3 regions of the Halomonas sp. KM-1 genome follow, and region 2 is predicted to be linked to each of the others. Evidence: predicted binding sites of a transcription regulator. Region 2 holds the regulator's gene; each other region holds the start of a gene.
What was found. The regulator LexA, encoded in region 2, represses DNA repair genes until DNA is damaged. The targets are predictions, from matches to a motif close to TACTGTNTANNTANACAGTA.

Region 1 (4,673 bases), on a different contig from region 2:
GTAGGCCTCGTCGTCTTCGGTGAACACCGTGACCCACAGCTTCTCGGCCGGCAGCCCCATGCGCTCGGTGAGGAAGGTCCAGGCCAGGCGGATGGCGTCGCGCTTGAAGTAGTCGCCGAAGCTGAAGTTGCCCAGCATCTCGAAGAAGGTGTGATGCCGTGCGGTGTAGCCGACGTTGTCGAGGTCGTTGTGCTTGCCGCCGGCGCGCACGCAGCGCTGGGACGAGGCCGCACGCACGTAGGGGCGCGGGTCACGGCCGAGGAAGACGTCCTTGAACGGCACCATGCCGGCATTGGTGAACAGCAGCGTCGGGTCGTTGCCCGGCACCAGGGAGCTGGATGGCACAACGGTATGCCCGTGCTCCTCGAAGTAATTCAGAAAGGCCTGTCTGATGTCTGCGCTTTTCATGGCATATCCGTGGCGATGAGCGTGGTCACCCGACGGGCAGGCGCGCTCGGCGCCGCTTCACATGGCCGAATTCGCACGCCTTGGCGTGTCAGGAGCGCCACCGAGGGCGTTCACAAAGGGAGGCATTATAACGCAGTTGTCAAGCGACTAAAGAGGAGGCGCCCAAGCGAACGTCATTCGACCGAGTCGAGACGCTCGAGGGCGTAGCGCACATGCTCGAATTCGAAGCCGCGAGACGCCAGGAAGCGCTCGCGTCGGGCGCGCTCACGGGGGGTGCTGTCCGGCAGGGAGTAGCGCCGCGCCAGCGTCGCGGCGGCGAGCTCGAACCAATCGACCTCGCCCTCCCGCTCGACCTCGGCCAGTGCGGTCGCGATCAGGGCGCGTTCGACGCCGCGCCGCTCCAGCTCGGCCCGCACCTTCAGCGGACCCTGGCCGCGCGCGATGCGCGAGCGCACGAAGCTCTCGACGAAGCGGGCGTCGGACTGCAGCCCTTCGTCGGCCAGGGTATCGAGGCAGGCGGCTATCGCCTCTGCCGAGTGGGCACGCGCCGCGAGCCGCTGTGTCAGCTCGGCGCGAGTGTACTCGCGCCGGGCCAGCAGGCGGATGGCGTCGTCCCGCGGGGACGACGCACGCTCGGAGCCGGGCTGCAATGGCATGATTTAGAGCAACCTGATTTAGTGCGACCTGGCTTAGAGCAGGTCGTCCTCGCGCTCGGCCTCGGCAGCCAGCGGCTCAGCGATCTCCTCCTCCTTGGGCGCCGCCGTGGCCAGCAGCTGGCCGCGGATCTGGCTCTCGATCTCCTCCATCACCGCCGGGTTGTCCTCGAGGAACTGGGCGGCGTTGGCCTTGCCCTGACCGATCTTGTTGCCCTTGTAGCTGTACCAGGCACCGGCCTTGTCGACCAGGTTGCACTGTACACCGAGGTCGATCACCTCACCGGCATGGTAGATACCCTTGCCGTAGAGAATCTGGAATTCGGCCTGACGGAACGGCGGTGCCACCTTGTTCTTCACCACCTTGACGCGGGTCTCGTTGCCGGTCACCTCGTCGCCCTGCTTGACCGAACCGGTACGGCGGATGTCGAGGCGCACGCTGGCATAAAACTTCAGCGCGTTGCCGCCGGTGGTGGTCTCGGGGCTGCCGAACATCACGCCGATCTTCATGCGGATCTGATTGATGAACACCACCAGGCAGTTGGCGTTCTTGATGTGGCCGGTGATCTTGCGCAGGGCCTGGGACATCAGGCGCGCCTGCAGACCGACATGGGAGTCGCCCATCTCGCCCTCGATCTCGGCCCGCGGGGTGAGCGCCGCCACCGAGTCGATGATGATCACGTCGACGCCGCCGGAGCGCACCAGCATGTCGCAGATCTCCAGCGCCTGCTCGCCGGTGTCCGGCTGCGACACCAGCAAGTCGTCGAGGTTGACGCCGAGTTTCTCGGCGTAGCTCGGGTCGAGGGCGTGCTCGGCATCGATGAAGGCGCAGGTCTTGCCCTGCTTCTGGGCCTGGGCGATCACCGACAGGGTCAGGGTGGTCTTGCCCGAGGATTCCGGACCGAAGATCTCCACCACGCGGCCAAAGGGCAGGCCGCCGATGCCCAGGGCGATGTCCAGCCCCAGCGAACCGGTGGACACCGAGGGCATCGCCACCCGCGGCGCATCGCCCAGGCGCATCACGGTACCCTTGCCGAACTGCCGCTCGATCTGGGAAAGGGCGGCATTCAATGCCTTGGAACGATTTTCATCCTGTGCCATGAGGCTCTCCTCGCAGAACTCGCAGACGCTGCAAATGCAATGCTGCAAATACAATGCTGCAAATACAAATGATGAATGGTGGGCCGCCAAGGGGAGCACGCCCGGACACTGTATGGTTGGACAGTAGTATGACGAAAAAAACGCCGCGCGCCTAGTCACTCGTTCAACGTGATTGCCCCGGCGGGTTCTCCAGGTAGCGAATCAGCCCGACGATGGCCTCGCGCACCGCCCGCTCGCGCACCGCCCGCCGGTCGCCGGGAAACTGGAAACGCTCGGCGCGCTGCTCGTGCTCGCTGCCCCAGGCCAGCCAGACGGTGCCCACCGGCTTCTCCGGCGTACCGCCATCGGGGCCGGCCACGCCGCTGATCGCCACCCCCAGCTTGGCGCCGCTGTCGCGGCAGGCACCCGCCACCATCGCCTCCACCACCTCACGGCTGACGGCACCGTGCTGGGCGATCAGCGCCTCGGCAACGCCCAGCAGGCGGGCCTTGGCCGCATTGGAATAGGTCACGTAGCCGGTCTCGAAGTAGTCCGAACTGCCCGCCACCGCGGTGATGGCACTGGCCACTCCACCACCGGTGCACGATTCGGCCGCGGTCACGCTGACGCCCTGCTCGCGGCAGCGCCGTCCGAGGCGCTCGGCCAGCGTGGTGAGATCGAGGTTGGCCAGGCTGGTAGCACTATGCGGCATGGTATCGCTCCTGATCGAGTGGGACTGCCTGCCACCATAGCGCATCCTCCCCGCGGCGACAGACCATCTGTACAGTATCCCGCAGACCCCGAGCGTGTCGGCTCCGGGCCGCGCATGTTAACCTTGCCCTCCCACGCCCCACACAATCGACGAGCCAGCCGAGAACGCATGAACGACGCGGTCAAGACGGCCATGCCGGCCCATACCCCGATGATGGCCCAGTATCTGAGGATCAAGCGCGAGCATCCCGACGTGCTGCTCTTCTATCGTATGGGCGATTTCTACGAGCTGTTTTTCGACGACGCCAGACGCGCCGCCGCCCTGCTCGACATCACCCTGACCCAGCGCGGTCAGTCCGCCGGCAAGCCGATTCCCATGGCCGGCGTGCCCTACCACAGCGCCGAGGGCTACCTGGCGCGCCTGGTCAAGGCCGGCGAGTCGGTGGCGATCTGCGAGCAGATCGGCGATCCGGCGACGAGCAAGGGACCGGTGGAGCGTCGCGTGGTGCGTATCGTCACCCCCGGCACGCTGCACGACGAGGCGCTGCTCGATGCCCGCCGCGACAACCTGCTGGTGGCCGTGCACCCGGCCGGCGACTGCTGGGGCATCGCCTGGCTGGAGCTCTCCAGCGGACGCTTCAGCGTGCTCGAGGTGGAGGGCGAGGGCGACATGCTCGCCGAGCTTCAGCGTCTCGATCCCGCCGAACTGCTCATCGCCGAGAGCCTGTCGCTGCCTCCCGCCCTGGAAGGGCGGCCGGGCCTGCGCCGCCAGAGCGACTGGCTGTTCGATCTCGAATCGGCCACGCGGCTGCTGTGCGACCAGTTCCAGGTACAGGACCTGCGCGGCTTCGGCTGTGCTCATCTGGAGGCCGCACTTACCGCCGCCGGGGTGCTGGTGGAGTACGCCCGCGACACCCAGCGCTCGCCGCTGCCCCACGTCACCGCGCTGGGGGTGGAGAACCGCGACGACGCTGTGGTGATCGACGCCGCCAGCCGACGCAATCTGGAGATCGACATCAATCTCGGCGGCGGCGGCGACAATACGCTGGCCAGCGTGCTCGACACCACCGCCACTGCCATGGGCTCGCGGCTGCTCAAGCGCTGGCTCAACCGTCCGCTGCGTGACCGCAGCCAGGTGCAGGGGCGCCAGGCCGCGGTCGCCCTGCTGCTGGAGCAGGAGGGCTTCGTCGCCCTGCGCGAGCTGCTCAAGGCGATCGGCGACGTGGAGCGCATTCTGGCGCGGGTAGCGCTCTACAGCGCCCGGCCGCGGGATCTGGCCCGCCTGCGCGACGCCCTGCTCGCCCTGCCGGAGCTTCAGGGTGAACTGCAAGATTATAGCGAAGGCACCGCCCTGGACGAACTGGCCCACCATATCCGTCCCTATCCCGAGCTTGCCGACATGCTCGCCCGGGGGCTGTTCGACAATCCCCCGGTGGTGATCCGCGACGGCGGCGTGATCCGCGACGGCTTCGACGCCGAACTCGACGACTACCGCGGCCTGGCCGAGCACGCCGGCGACTACCTGGTGAAGCTCGAAGCCCGCGAGCGCGAGCGCACCGGCCTGGCCGGGCTCAAGGTGGGCTATAACCGCGTACACGGCTACTACATCGAGATTCCCCGCGCCCAGGCCCGTGAAGTGCCGGTGGACTACGTACGTCGTCAGACCCTGAAGAACGCCGAGCGCTTCATCATTCCCGAACTCAAGGAGTTCGAGGACAAGGCGCTGTCGGCCAAGTCGCGTGCTCTGGCCCGCGAAAAGCTGCTCTACGACGGCCTGCTCGACTCGCTCAACGCCGAGCTCGCCCCCCTGCAGGGCACCGG
Region 2 (4,673 bases):
GCTTCCTGATTCCGTTCAGCAGCGGGTTTTTCATGTCTCACTACTATCGACTCGTCGTCTCCTGTCCCGATCGTCGCGGCATCGTGGCTCGCGTTTCCGGGTTCATTGCGGGCCATGAGGGCTCCATCACCGAAGCGAGCCAGCACTCCGATCTGGAGGCCGGACGCTTCTTCATGCGCTACGAAATTCTCGCCGACTCCATCGGCATGAGCGCAAGCGAGTTGACCGAGGCCTTCGATCCCGTGGCCCGTGAATTCGACATGGAGTGGGCTCTGCGCGATACCCGCCGTCGTCCCAAGGTGGTGATCATGGTCTCCCGCGAGTCCCACTGTCTGGTGGATCTGCTTTACCGCTGGACGGCAGGGGAGCTCGATTGCGAGATCGTCGGTGTCATCTCCAATCACGACGACATGCGCGGCCTGGTGGAGTGGCACGACCTGCCGTATTTCCATGTTCCCGTGCAGGCCGACGACAAGGAGGCAGCCTTTGCCGAAGTAGAGCGCCAGGTCGAGGCCCTGGAGGCCGACGTCGTGGTACTGGCCCGCTACATGCAGATCCTGCCGCCGCGACTGTGCCAGCGCTATGCCGGTCGGGTGATCAACATCCATCACAGCTTCCTGCCCTCCTTTGCCGGTGCGCGTCCCTATCATCAGGCTCACTCCCGGGGCGTGAAGCTGATCGGCGCCACCTGTCACTACGTCACCGAGGAACTGGACGCCGGGCCGATCATCGAACAGGACATACACCGGGTGAGTCACTGCCATACGCCGCAGGACCTGGTGCGTTTCGGCCGCGACGTGGAGAAGGCGGTATTGGCCCGCGGGTTGCGCTGGCATCTGGAAGATCGGGTGCTGATCCACGGCAACAAGACGGTCGTCTTTGCCTGAACCCGAAGGGAGTTCGGCATGACCATATCCGAGCTGATACTACCGACATGGATACTGCTTGCCTGCGCAGCGGTATCGTTGTCGGTGCTGGGGCTGTCGGTGGTGCATCACTCCTGGCAGGTGCTGCTGAGCGACCGGGCTCTGCAGCACCGCTGGCTGGCGGCAAGCGTGGCGGTCGTGCTGATGTGGCAGCTCAGGGCGCAGTCGGTGGACTGGCTGAGCCTGCACTTGATGCTCACGGCATTGCTGACGCTGATCTTCAAGGCGCCATTGGCGCTCATGACCAATCTGATCGCCAATCTCTCCCTGGTGCTGCTGGGCAAGGTCGGCTGGCCCTTGCTGGGCGTCAACGTGCTGGTCAACGGGGTGATTCCCATGATGATCACGGTGTCGATCTGGCGCATCGTGGACCGCTATCTGCCCGACAACCTGTTCGTGCTCATATTCGTATGCGGCTTCTTCGGTGCGGCGCTGGCAGCGCTGGGAGCTGGGGGCGCTGGGCTGGGGCTGGTCATGCTGGCGGCCGGCGATCCGGAGGCGGTGTACCTGGCCAGGGAGTATGCACTGTTCCTGCCACTGCTGATGCCGCCCGAAGCCTTCATCACCGGGATGCTGCTCAGCATTCTAATGGTCTACCACCCCCACTGGGTCGCCACCTTCGACAGCCACCGCTATATCGATACCAAGTGATCGGGAGGCGGTAGTTGAGTGGCAGGCGGCGAGGAATCAGAAGGGCAGGCTGAGCTGGCGTCTGGCATCGTCCGACACCAGCCTCACGCCCACGCCGAGCAGGCGCACCGGGCGTCCTTGCCTGGCCCAGGCCTGCTCCATCAGCGAGGCGAAGGTCTCGGCGCTGGGCGAAGCGCCTCGGGAGTCCAGCGTGGTCAGCGAAAAGTCGTCGAAGCGTACCTTCACGAAGGCCCCCGACACGGGCGGGTGGCCGTGGCGAGCCAGACGCGCCTCCAGGCGTTCGCAGAGCGGGTTCAACTGTTCGTAGCACTGGGCCAGGTCGGGCAGGTCGCTGGCAAAGGTGGTCTCCACGCTCACCGACTTGCGCTCGCGCTCGATGCGCACCGGCCGCTCGTCGATGCCCCGCGACAGTTCGAACAGGCGGCGGCCGAACTTGCCGAATTCCTGCAGCAGGCGTTCCAGAGGAACCTGCTGCAGATCTTCGCAGGTGGCAATTTCGAGCGTCTCGAGACGCTTGGCCGTGGCCGGGCCGACGCCGTGCAGCTTGGTTACGGGCAACTGGCGCAGGAACGCATCGACCTGGTCCGGGGCGATGACGGTGAGGCCGTCCGGCTTCTCCCAGTCGCTGGCGATCTTGGCCAGGAATTTCGCCGGGGCCGCGCCAACCGAGACGGTGATCCCGACGCGTTTGAAGCACTCTTCCTTCAACCAGCGCGCCATCCAGGTGGCGCTGCCCGAAAAGCGCGTGACGTCGGTGACGTCGAGAAAGGCTTCATCCAGCGAGAGCGGCTCCACCAGCGGCGTCAGCTCGTGGAAGATGGCCAGCAACTGCTGCGAGGCTTCGCGGTAGCGGTCGAAGTCACCCTTGAGCAGGGTGAGGTGGGGGCACAGGCGCAGAGCCCTGGCGGTCGGCATGGCGGAGCGGATGCCGTAGGCCCGCGCCGGATAGTTGCAGGTAGCGATCACCCCGCGGCCCTCGGCGCTGCCACCGATGGCCAGCGGCACCTCGCGCAGCGCCGGGTTGTCGCGCATTTCCACTGCGGCATAGAAACAGTCGCAGTCGGCATGCAGAATCTTGCGACTCATCAGTGTCGTTCCGCTCAGTTGGAGCGCTTTCTGAGCGATGACCAGACTAGGCGGAGCTCGACGAGGAAGCGGAGTTGACTGTAGTCAATGAGCATTCCGAGGAGAGCTCCAACGCCGTATGGTCGAGTTCAGGAAGCGATCAACCCAAAGCTTGGCCGTTGCCGCCACGTATGACCCCCACTCCGATTCCTTCGATCTCCAGCTCCTGATGGCGCAGGTCGACCTCGATGGGAGCGAACTCCGCGTTCTCCGCCTCCAGCACGACCCGATGGCCCTGGCGATGGAAGCGCTTGACCGTCACCTCGTCTTCGAGACGCGCCACCACGATCTGGCCGTCGCGCACACGCTCGGTGCGATGCACCGCCAGCAGGTCGCCTTCGAGGATGCCGATATCCTTCATCGACAGGCCGCGAACCTTGAGCAGGTAGTCGGCGCGGGGCGTGAAGTAGTCCGGCGGCAGTGGGCAGTAGCGATCGATATGCTCGGCGGCGAGGATCGGGCTACCGGCGGCGACCTCACCGATCACCGGCAACCCCTCGCTGTTGGGCTCCAGGGCGCTGGTATCGTTGTCCTGTGCCGGCAGGCGTATGCCGCGCGAAGTGCCGCGTATCACCCGGATCACGCCCTTGCGCTCCAGCGCACGCAGGTGCTCCTCGGCGGCGTTCGGCGAGCGGAAACCCAGGGCCCGGGCGATCTCGGCCCGAGTGGGAGGATAGCCGAGCTCGTGCATGGTCTTGACGATGAAGTCGTACACGTTCTGCTGGCGCGAGGTGAGGGGGCGGCTCATGGCGAACTCCGATGGCTGTCTTGCTCTATTGTGCAAGTATACAGCATGGAAGTCTATCCAGTAAAAGTGAAGTTCAGCCGAGCTGTATTCCGCGGTGTCGTTTAAAACGCTGATGCAACGCTATACGTTGTGAGAAGGCAGCGAATGACGTAGACTTTTGTAATGTTTAAAACAGGCGTTTCCAGCGGGAATTGATCATGGCCCAGACCGATACCGTCACGCGCATTCTCGATACCGCCGAGGTGCTTTTTGCCGAACGCGGTTTTGCCGAGACCTCACTGCGCACCATTACCAGCAAGGCGCGCGTCAATCTAGCGGCAGTGAACTATCACTTCGGCTCCAAGAAGGCGCTGATCCAGGCGGTATTCTCACGCTACCTTGACCCTTTCACGGTGCGTTTCCATCATGCCCTCGATGAACTCGAGGCGCAGCATGCCGGTGGCGTCATTCCGTTGGAAGAGCTGCTCGAGACCATGGCGCGCACCGTGCTCGAGGTGCCGGCGGAGAAGCACAGCCTCAAGGTGTTCATGAAGCTGCTGGGGTTGGCCTACAGCCAGGCCCAGGGGCATCTGCGGCGGCACATCCAGGAGGAGTACGGCAGCGTCTTCACCCGCTTCACCGACCTGGTGCGTCGCGCCACCCCCGAGCTGCCGGATGCCGAACGCTTCTGGCGTCTGCACTTCGTGCTGGGCACGGTGATCTTCACGCTGTCCGGTCTCGATGCGCTACGAGACATCGCCGAGAAGGACTATCACGAGCACGTGTCGGTGCGTGACCTGATACGCCGTCTGCGGCCGGTCGTGGTCGCCGCCATGAATGCGCCGCTGCCGCCGCCGCCCGCCGTGCAGCCGGCCAAGGCGAGCTGAGATGCAAACGCCGAGGCTCGATGCGTTGCCTCCCAGTGAAGGGGTATGGCTCGAGGTCGACATCGGCCGCCAGTGCCTCGTGCACTGGCAGGGCGAGCAGCGGCAGGAAGAGTGGTCCGTTTCCACCGGGCTTGCCGGTACCGGCCAACGTGAAGGCAGCGGCCGTACACCGCTCGGCTGGCATTACGTGCGGGCCGCCATTGGCGATGGCTTGCCCCCCGGTAGCGTGTTTCGCGGTCGGCGTCATACCGGTGAGACGTTCAGCCAATCGCTGGCCGAGGCCCATCCGGAACGCGATTGGATACTGACGCGCATCCTCTGGCTGTGCGGGCTCGAGCGGGGGTTCAACCGCGGGGG
Region 3 (4,673 bases), on a different contig from region 2:
CGTGACGAGGGTCTGCGTGGTGGGCAGGCCCCGCCGTCCGGCCACCTTGACCGGTGCCACACCCGCCAGGTGCAGGGCCACGAGCCGGCCCAGGGCGCCGGGGCCAACGACCAGGTGAGTCTGCTCGTTCATGGTGTGCCTCGTTGATGGAATACGGCAGCATACCGATGGCTTGCCGAATCACGCCAGCCCGACGTGTCAGGCACGGCTAGGCCTTGGTGCGTGGCTTGCGTTGCCCTCGTGTCGACGCCGCTCGGCTACGCCGCGGCTTGCCGGACGCTTTGCGCCGGGGGCTACGCGAGCCGGTCGCTACCTCGCCCTGGGCCGCGGCCATGGCCTGGCGCAGTCGCTGCGAGTCGGCCTTGCTCAGCAGGCCGCGCAGGTCGTCGACGAGAGCGCTGAGAAAGGGGGCCGGGTCGTCGTCGCGTTCGGCAATCGCCGTCAGGCGCTGCTCCCATAGCGCCGTGCGCTCGGGACGGGTCGCGGCATCGGGCAGCGAGGCGATCAGACCGCTGCCCAGGCGAGTGGCGCGCAGCGCCTTGTTCTGGCGTACCAGATAGCCGCGCTCGATCAGCGTCTCGATGATGCCGGCGCGGGTCGCTTCGGTGCCCAGGCCGTCGTGCTCACGCAGGGTGCGCTTGACCTGGGGGTCGTCGACGTAGCGGGCAATGTTCATCATCGCCTTGATCAGACTGGCATCGGTGAAGGGTTCTGGCGGGCGCGTCTCGCGATCTTCCACGGCGCTTGCCGTCACCCGACAGCCTTCCCCCTCACTGAGAGGTGGCAGCGGTGGAGCCTCGTCGCGGGTGGTGAAGAGTGGCTTCCAGCCCGGCTGCAGCAGTTCCTGTCCGCTGGCGCGGAAGCACTCGCCCATAATGGTAAATTCCGCCTTCACCTCACGAGCGATCAGCGGCGGGTAGAACTGGGCCAACACGTTGCGGGCGATCAGTCGGAACACATCGGCTTCGGCACGCTCTAGGCGTGCAAGTTCGGCCGGTTTGCCGGTGGGCGCCAAGGCGTGGTGGGCGCCGACCTTCCTGTCGTCCCAGGCCTTGGAGCGCAGCGCGAAATCGGCGCCGGCGAGCCAGCCGCGTAGCGTCTCGTCCTGGCTGCAGGCGCCGCTCAGCGTGGCGCGAGCCTGGACCAGATGCTCCTCGGGCAGGTAGCGACAGTCCGAACGTGGGTAGGTGATCAGCTTGTGGCGTTCGTAGAGCCGCTGGCAGATATCCAGCACCATCTGGGCGGAGAGGCCGAAACGCCGTGCGGCGTCCACCTGCAGCGCAGAAAGCGAATAGGGCAGCGGAGCGGCCTGGCGTTTCTGGCGGCTCTCTAGCGACGTCAGACGCCCCTCGGCGCCTGGCAGACGTGCCGCCAGCACCTCGGCCGGGGCGCGCTCGAGCAGGCGGCCCTGCTCGTCAAGGCGGTGCTGCTCGCCGGGCTGCCACCAGGCGCGCAGGCTGCCGTTGGCGACTGCCAGATCGGCCCACAGCACGTGGAAGGGATAGGGCCTGAAGTCGCGGATCTCGGCGTCGCGGCGCACCACCAGGCCAAGCACCGGGGTCTGCACACGGCCCACCGAGAGCACCCCGTCGTGGCCGGCCTGACGGCCGGTCAGGGTCCAGGCGCGGGTCAGGTTGATGCCGTACAGCCAGTCGGCCCGAGAGCGCGACTCGGCGGCGCGATAGAGCGGCTGATATCGGGCGTTGTCCTCCAGACGGGACAAGGCGCGCTGTACCGCAGGCCGGTTGAGGTCGTTGACCAGCAGACGCGCCACCGGCCCCTTCCAGCCCAGATATTCGATCACTTCCTGCACCAGCAGCTGGCCTTCGCGGTCCGGATCGCCGGCATGCACTACCACGCGGGCCTGCTTGAGCAGCTTGCGAATCACGGCGAGCTGGCCTCTGGCCTTGGGACGTGGCGCCAGTTGCCATCGGGTCGGCAGGATCGGCAAATGGTCCAGCCGCCACTGCTTGTAGGCGCTATCGTAGGCATCGGGCGGTGCCTGCTCCAGCAGGTGGCCCAGGCACCAGGTGACGACGGTATCGTTGCCGCGCAGGGCGCCGTCCTCACGCTTCGTGTCGCCCGGTAGGGCGTCGGCGATGGCTCGGGCGAGGCTGGGTTTCTCGGCAATGATCAGGCGCATGAAAGACTCGGACTTGGGAGTTCGTTTATGGATATTCTTACAGTAACCCGTCGGTAAGACCAGATGTCGTGCGCCAAAAAGCTGTACAGTTCCTGTATCGTGGTTCGGCAGCAAAGGCCAGGAGAGCATCCACATGCGTGAGCGAGGAAGGACGAGACGGCTTTTCGGTCTCGGTGCGCGTACCGGCGGGGCGTTTCTGCGCAGTCGCTTCGGTGGCGAAGCCGATTGGCGCGCCTTGGGCGAGGCGCTGTTCGACGGCCTCTCCGAGCTCAAGGGGCCGGCCATGAAACTGGCCCAGATCGTGGCCCAGTGGGACGACCTGCTGCCGCCCGATCTCGCCGAGGAGCTGGCCCGCCTGCAGCGCCAGGCCGAACCGATGCCCTGGGAGGGCATTCGCCGCACCCTGGAGGCGCAGTACGGCGACCTGGAGCGTCACTTCCGCGAGGTCGAGACACGGCCTTTTGCCAGCGCTTCGATGGGGCAGGTGCATCGCGCGGTCACCCATGCCGGCGAAACCCTGGTGCTCAAGGTGCAGTACCCGGGCCTGGCCGAGATTCTGGAAGGCGATCTGGCCCAACTGCGACGCATCATGCGGCTGGGGCGCTGGCTGAAGGTGCCCCAGGTGCGTCTGGATGCGCTGTTCGAGGAGCTTGCCGCCAGCCTGCGCGGCGAGCTCGACTACCATGCCGAGGCCAACGCGCTGGCACGCTATCGCCAGCGCTACTCTCATCTCGAGGGATTGCTCATCCCCGAGCCGTTGCCCGAGCTTTCCGGACCGCGGGTACTGGCCATGCGCTACGTGGCCGGCACGCCGCTGCGCGAGCTGGAGCAGGCCGACGATGCGACCTGCCAGCGCGTTGCCGCAACGCTTGCCGATTGGCTCACCGAAGAGCTATTTACCCACGGCGAACTGCATGCCGACCCGCATGCCGGCAACTTTGCCGTGGCCGACGATGGCCGGCTGGTGATCTACGATCTGGGGGCGGTGATCCCGGTACCTGAAGCCCATCTCCGCGCCATGATGCAGCTGCTCGATGCCACCCTGGCCGGCGACCCCATGGCGATGGACGATGCCCTGCGCCGACTGGGCGGACGCCAGGGGCAGGGAGCGCCGCTGGCGCTGTATCGTGAATCGGCCGAGGCCGTGGCGCCGCTGTTCGAGCCTGGCCCTCAGGACTTCTCGGACGTCAGGGTGCATCGCCGCTTGCGCGATCTCACGCCCAAGGTGTGGGCGGCCATGGACCGCCTGCAGCCGCCTGCCGACGTGCTGCTGCTCTCGCGCACTTTGAACGGGCACTACTGGAACCTGGTACGCCTGGGGGCCCGCCTGGACATGCACGCCCGTACCCGGCCGCTGTTGGAATGGGCGCGCCGTTGAGTTCCGAGGGCGGAACCCGGGACGGGTGCGAACGCTCCTTGCGCACAACACCGAGTCACGCTTCCCTGTTACTATATGCGCCATTTTCGAACTGGCGGAGAGAGTGAATGCTGGCAGTATGGGTGGAGCAGCTGCTGGGTTTTGCCTCGGGTGCCTTGGCAGTCATCCGAGAGGAAGAGCGCTATCCGGCGTTCATGGCTTGGGCGCGCGAGGAAGGCGCCGAACTGATGGGCGGCGATCTGGCCATGGCCCAGGCAATGGCGCCCATCCTGTGGAGCCAGACCCCGCTGGAGCGCGCCGGCTTCACCTGTGAGCCGCTGGCACGTCCGGGCCGCAACGAACCCTGCTGGTGCGACTCCGGGCGCAAGACCAAGCACTGCTGCGGAGCCGTCGCGATGCCGGCCGAAGTGCCGGACCACCTGATGTGGATGCTCTCGCTGCGCGACTGGAAGGGGCCCACCCTCAAGGCGGCCCTGGAGAGCGGCCACGCGCCCGCTCAGGCCCTGCTGGAAGCAGGCCTGATCGCCGCCGAAACCGGCCAGCGCGGTCGCGCCCAGCAGATCCTCGAATCGCTGTTCCAGCGCGCCGACTGGTCGCGCCTTCCGGCTCAGGCCGAGCCGGCCTTCGAGCTGCTGATCGACCTCTACCAGGAGCGCGGCTTCACTCGCAAGCGGGCCGAGCTGCTCGATGAGGTGCTCGACCGCGGCCCGCTGTTCCTGCGCGGGGTGGCGCTGGAGCGCCTGTGCCTCATGCACCTCGACAGCGACGATTTGGACAGCGCCCGCGCCGCCTTCGTGCGCGCCCAGCAGGCGCTGCCCGACTCGCCGACCCTGGCCTACATCGAAGCCATGCTGCTGCTGCACGAAGGGCACGAGCAGGAAGCCGCCGAGCGGGCCCGCTTCTGGTTCCGGCGTCTGGCCCGCAAGGGCGACCTCGAGCCCGAGCAGCTGCAGTTCCTGGCCGATCTGGCGGAGAATCCGGGCGCCACCCTCGCCGATCAGTTGCTCAACGCCGAAGAGGACCTGGCGGAGCCGCTGGCTTCGCTGCAGGCACTGCTGGCGGAGCTGCCGCCGGCCCCTGGGCTGAACATTGGCGAGACCGAGAACGGCGAACTGGAATATCGTAGCAGCGCCCGTGAAGACACCCTATTCG

Region 1: a site for LexA is predicted at 2,269-2,288, ahead of recA (recombinase RecA). Genes of this name have one in related genera too.
Region 3: a site for LexA is predicted at 2,169-2,188, ahead of B8115_RS12000 (DNA topoisomerase III). Genes of this name have one in related genera too.

What each region holds. Positions count from the first base shown of each region.
Region 1 is NZ_BAEU01000165.1:35,358-40,030, forward strand. It holds gene alaS (alanine--tRNA ligase) at 1-408, opposite strand, end outside; gene B8115_RS22365 (regulatory protein RecX) at 582-1,064, opposite strand; gene recA (recombinase RecA) at 1,098-2,162, opposite strand; gene B8115_RS22375 (CinA family protein) at 2,326-2,853, opposite strand; gene mutS (DNA mismatch repair protein MutS) at 3,022-4,673, shown strand, end outside.
Region 2 is NZ_BAEU01000118.1:8,008-12,680, forward strand. It holds gene purU (formyltetrahydrofolate deformylase) at 33-887, shown strand; gene B8115_RS13425 (energy-coupling factor ABC transporter permease) at 906-1,577, shown strand; gene dinB (DNA polymerase IV) at 1,614-2,663, opposite strand; gene lexA (transcriptional repressor LexA) at 2,803-3,450, opposite strand; gene B8115_RS13440 (TetR/AcrR family transcriptional regulator) at 3,648-4,316, shown strand; gene B8115_RS13445 (L,D-transpeptidase) at 4,318-4,673, shown strand, end outside.
Region 3 is NZ_BAEU01000110.1:83,235-87,907, forward strand. It holds gene B8115_RS11995 (ketopantoate reductase family protein) at 1-132, opposite strand, end outside; gene B8115_RS12000 (DNA topoisomerase III) at 209-2,143, opposite strand; gene B8115_RS12005 (AarF/ABC1/UbiB kinase family protein) at 2,277-3,521, shown strand; gene B8115_RS12010 (SEC-C domain-containing protein) at 3,629-4,673, shown strand, end outside.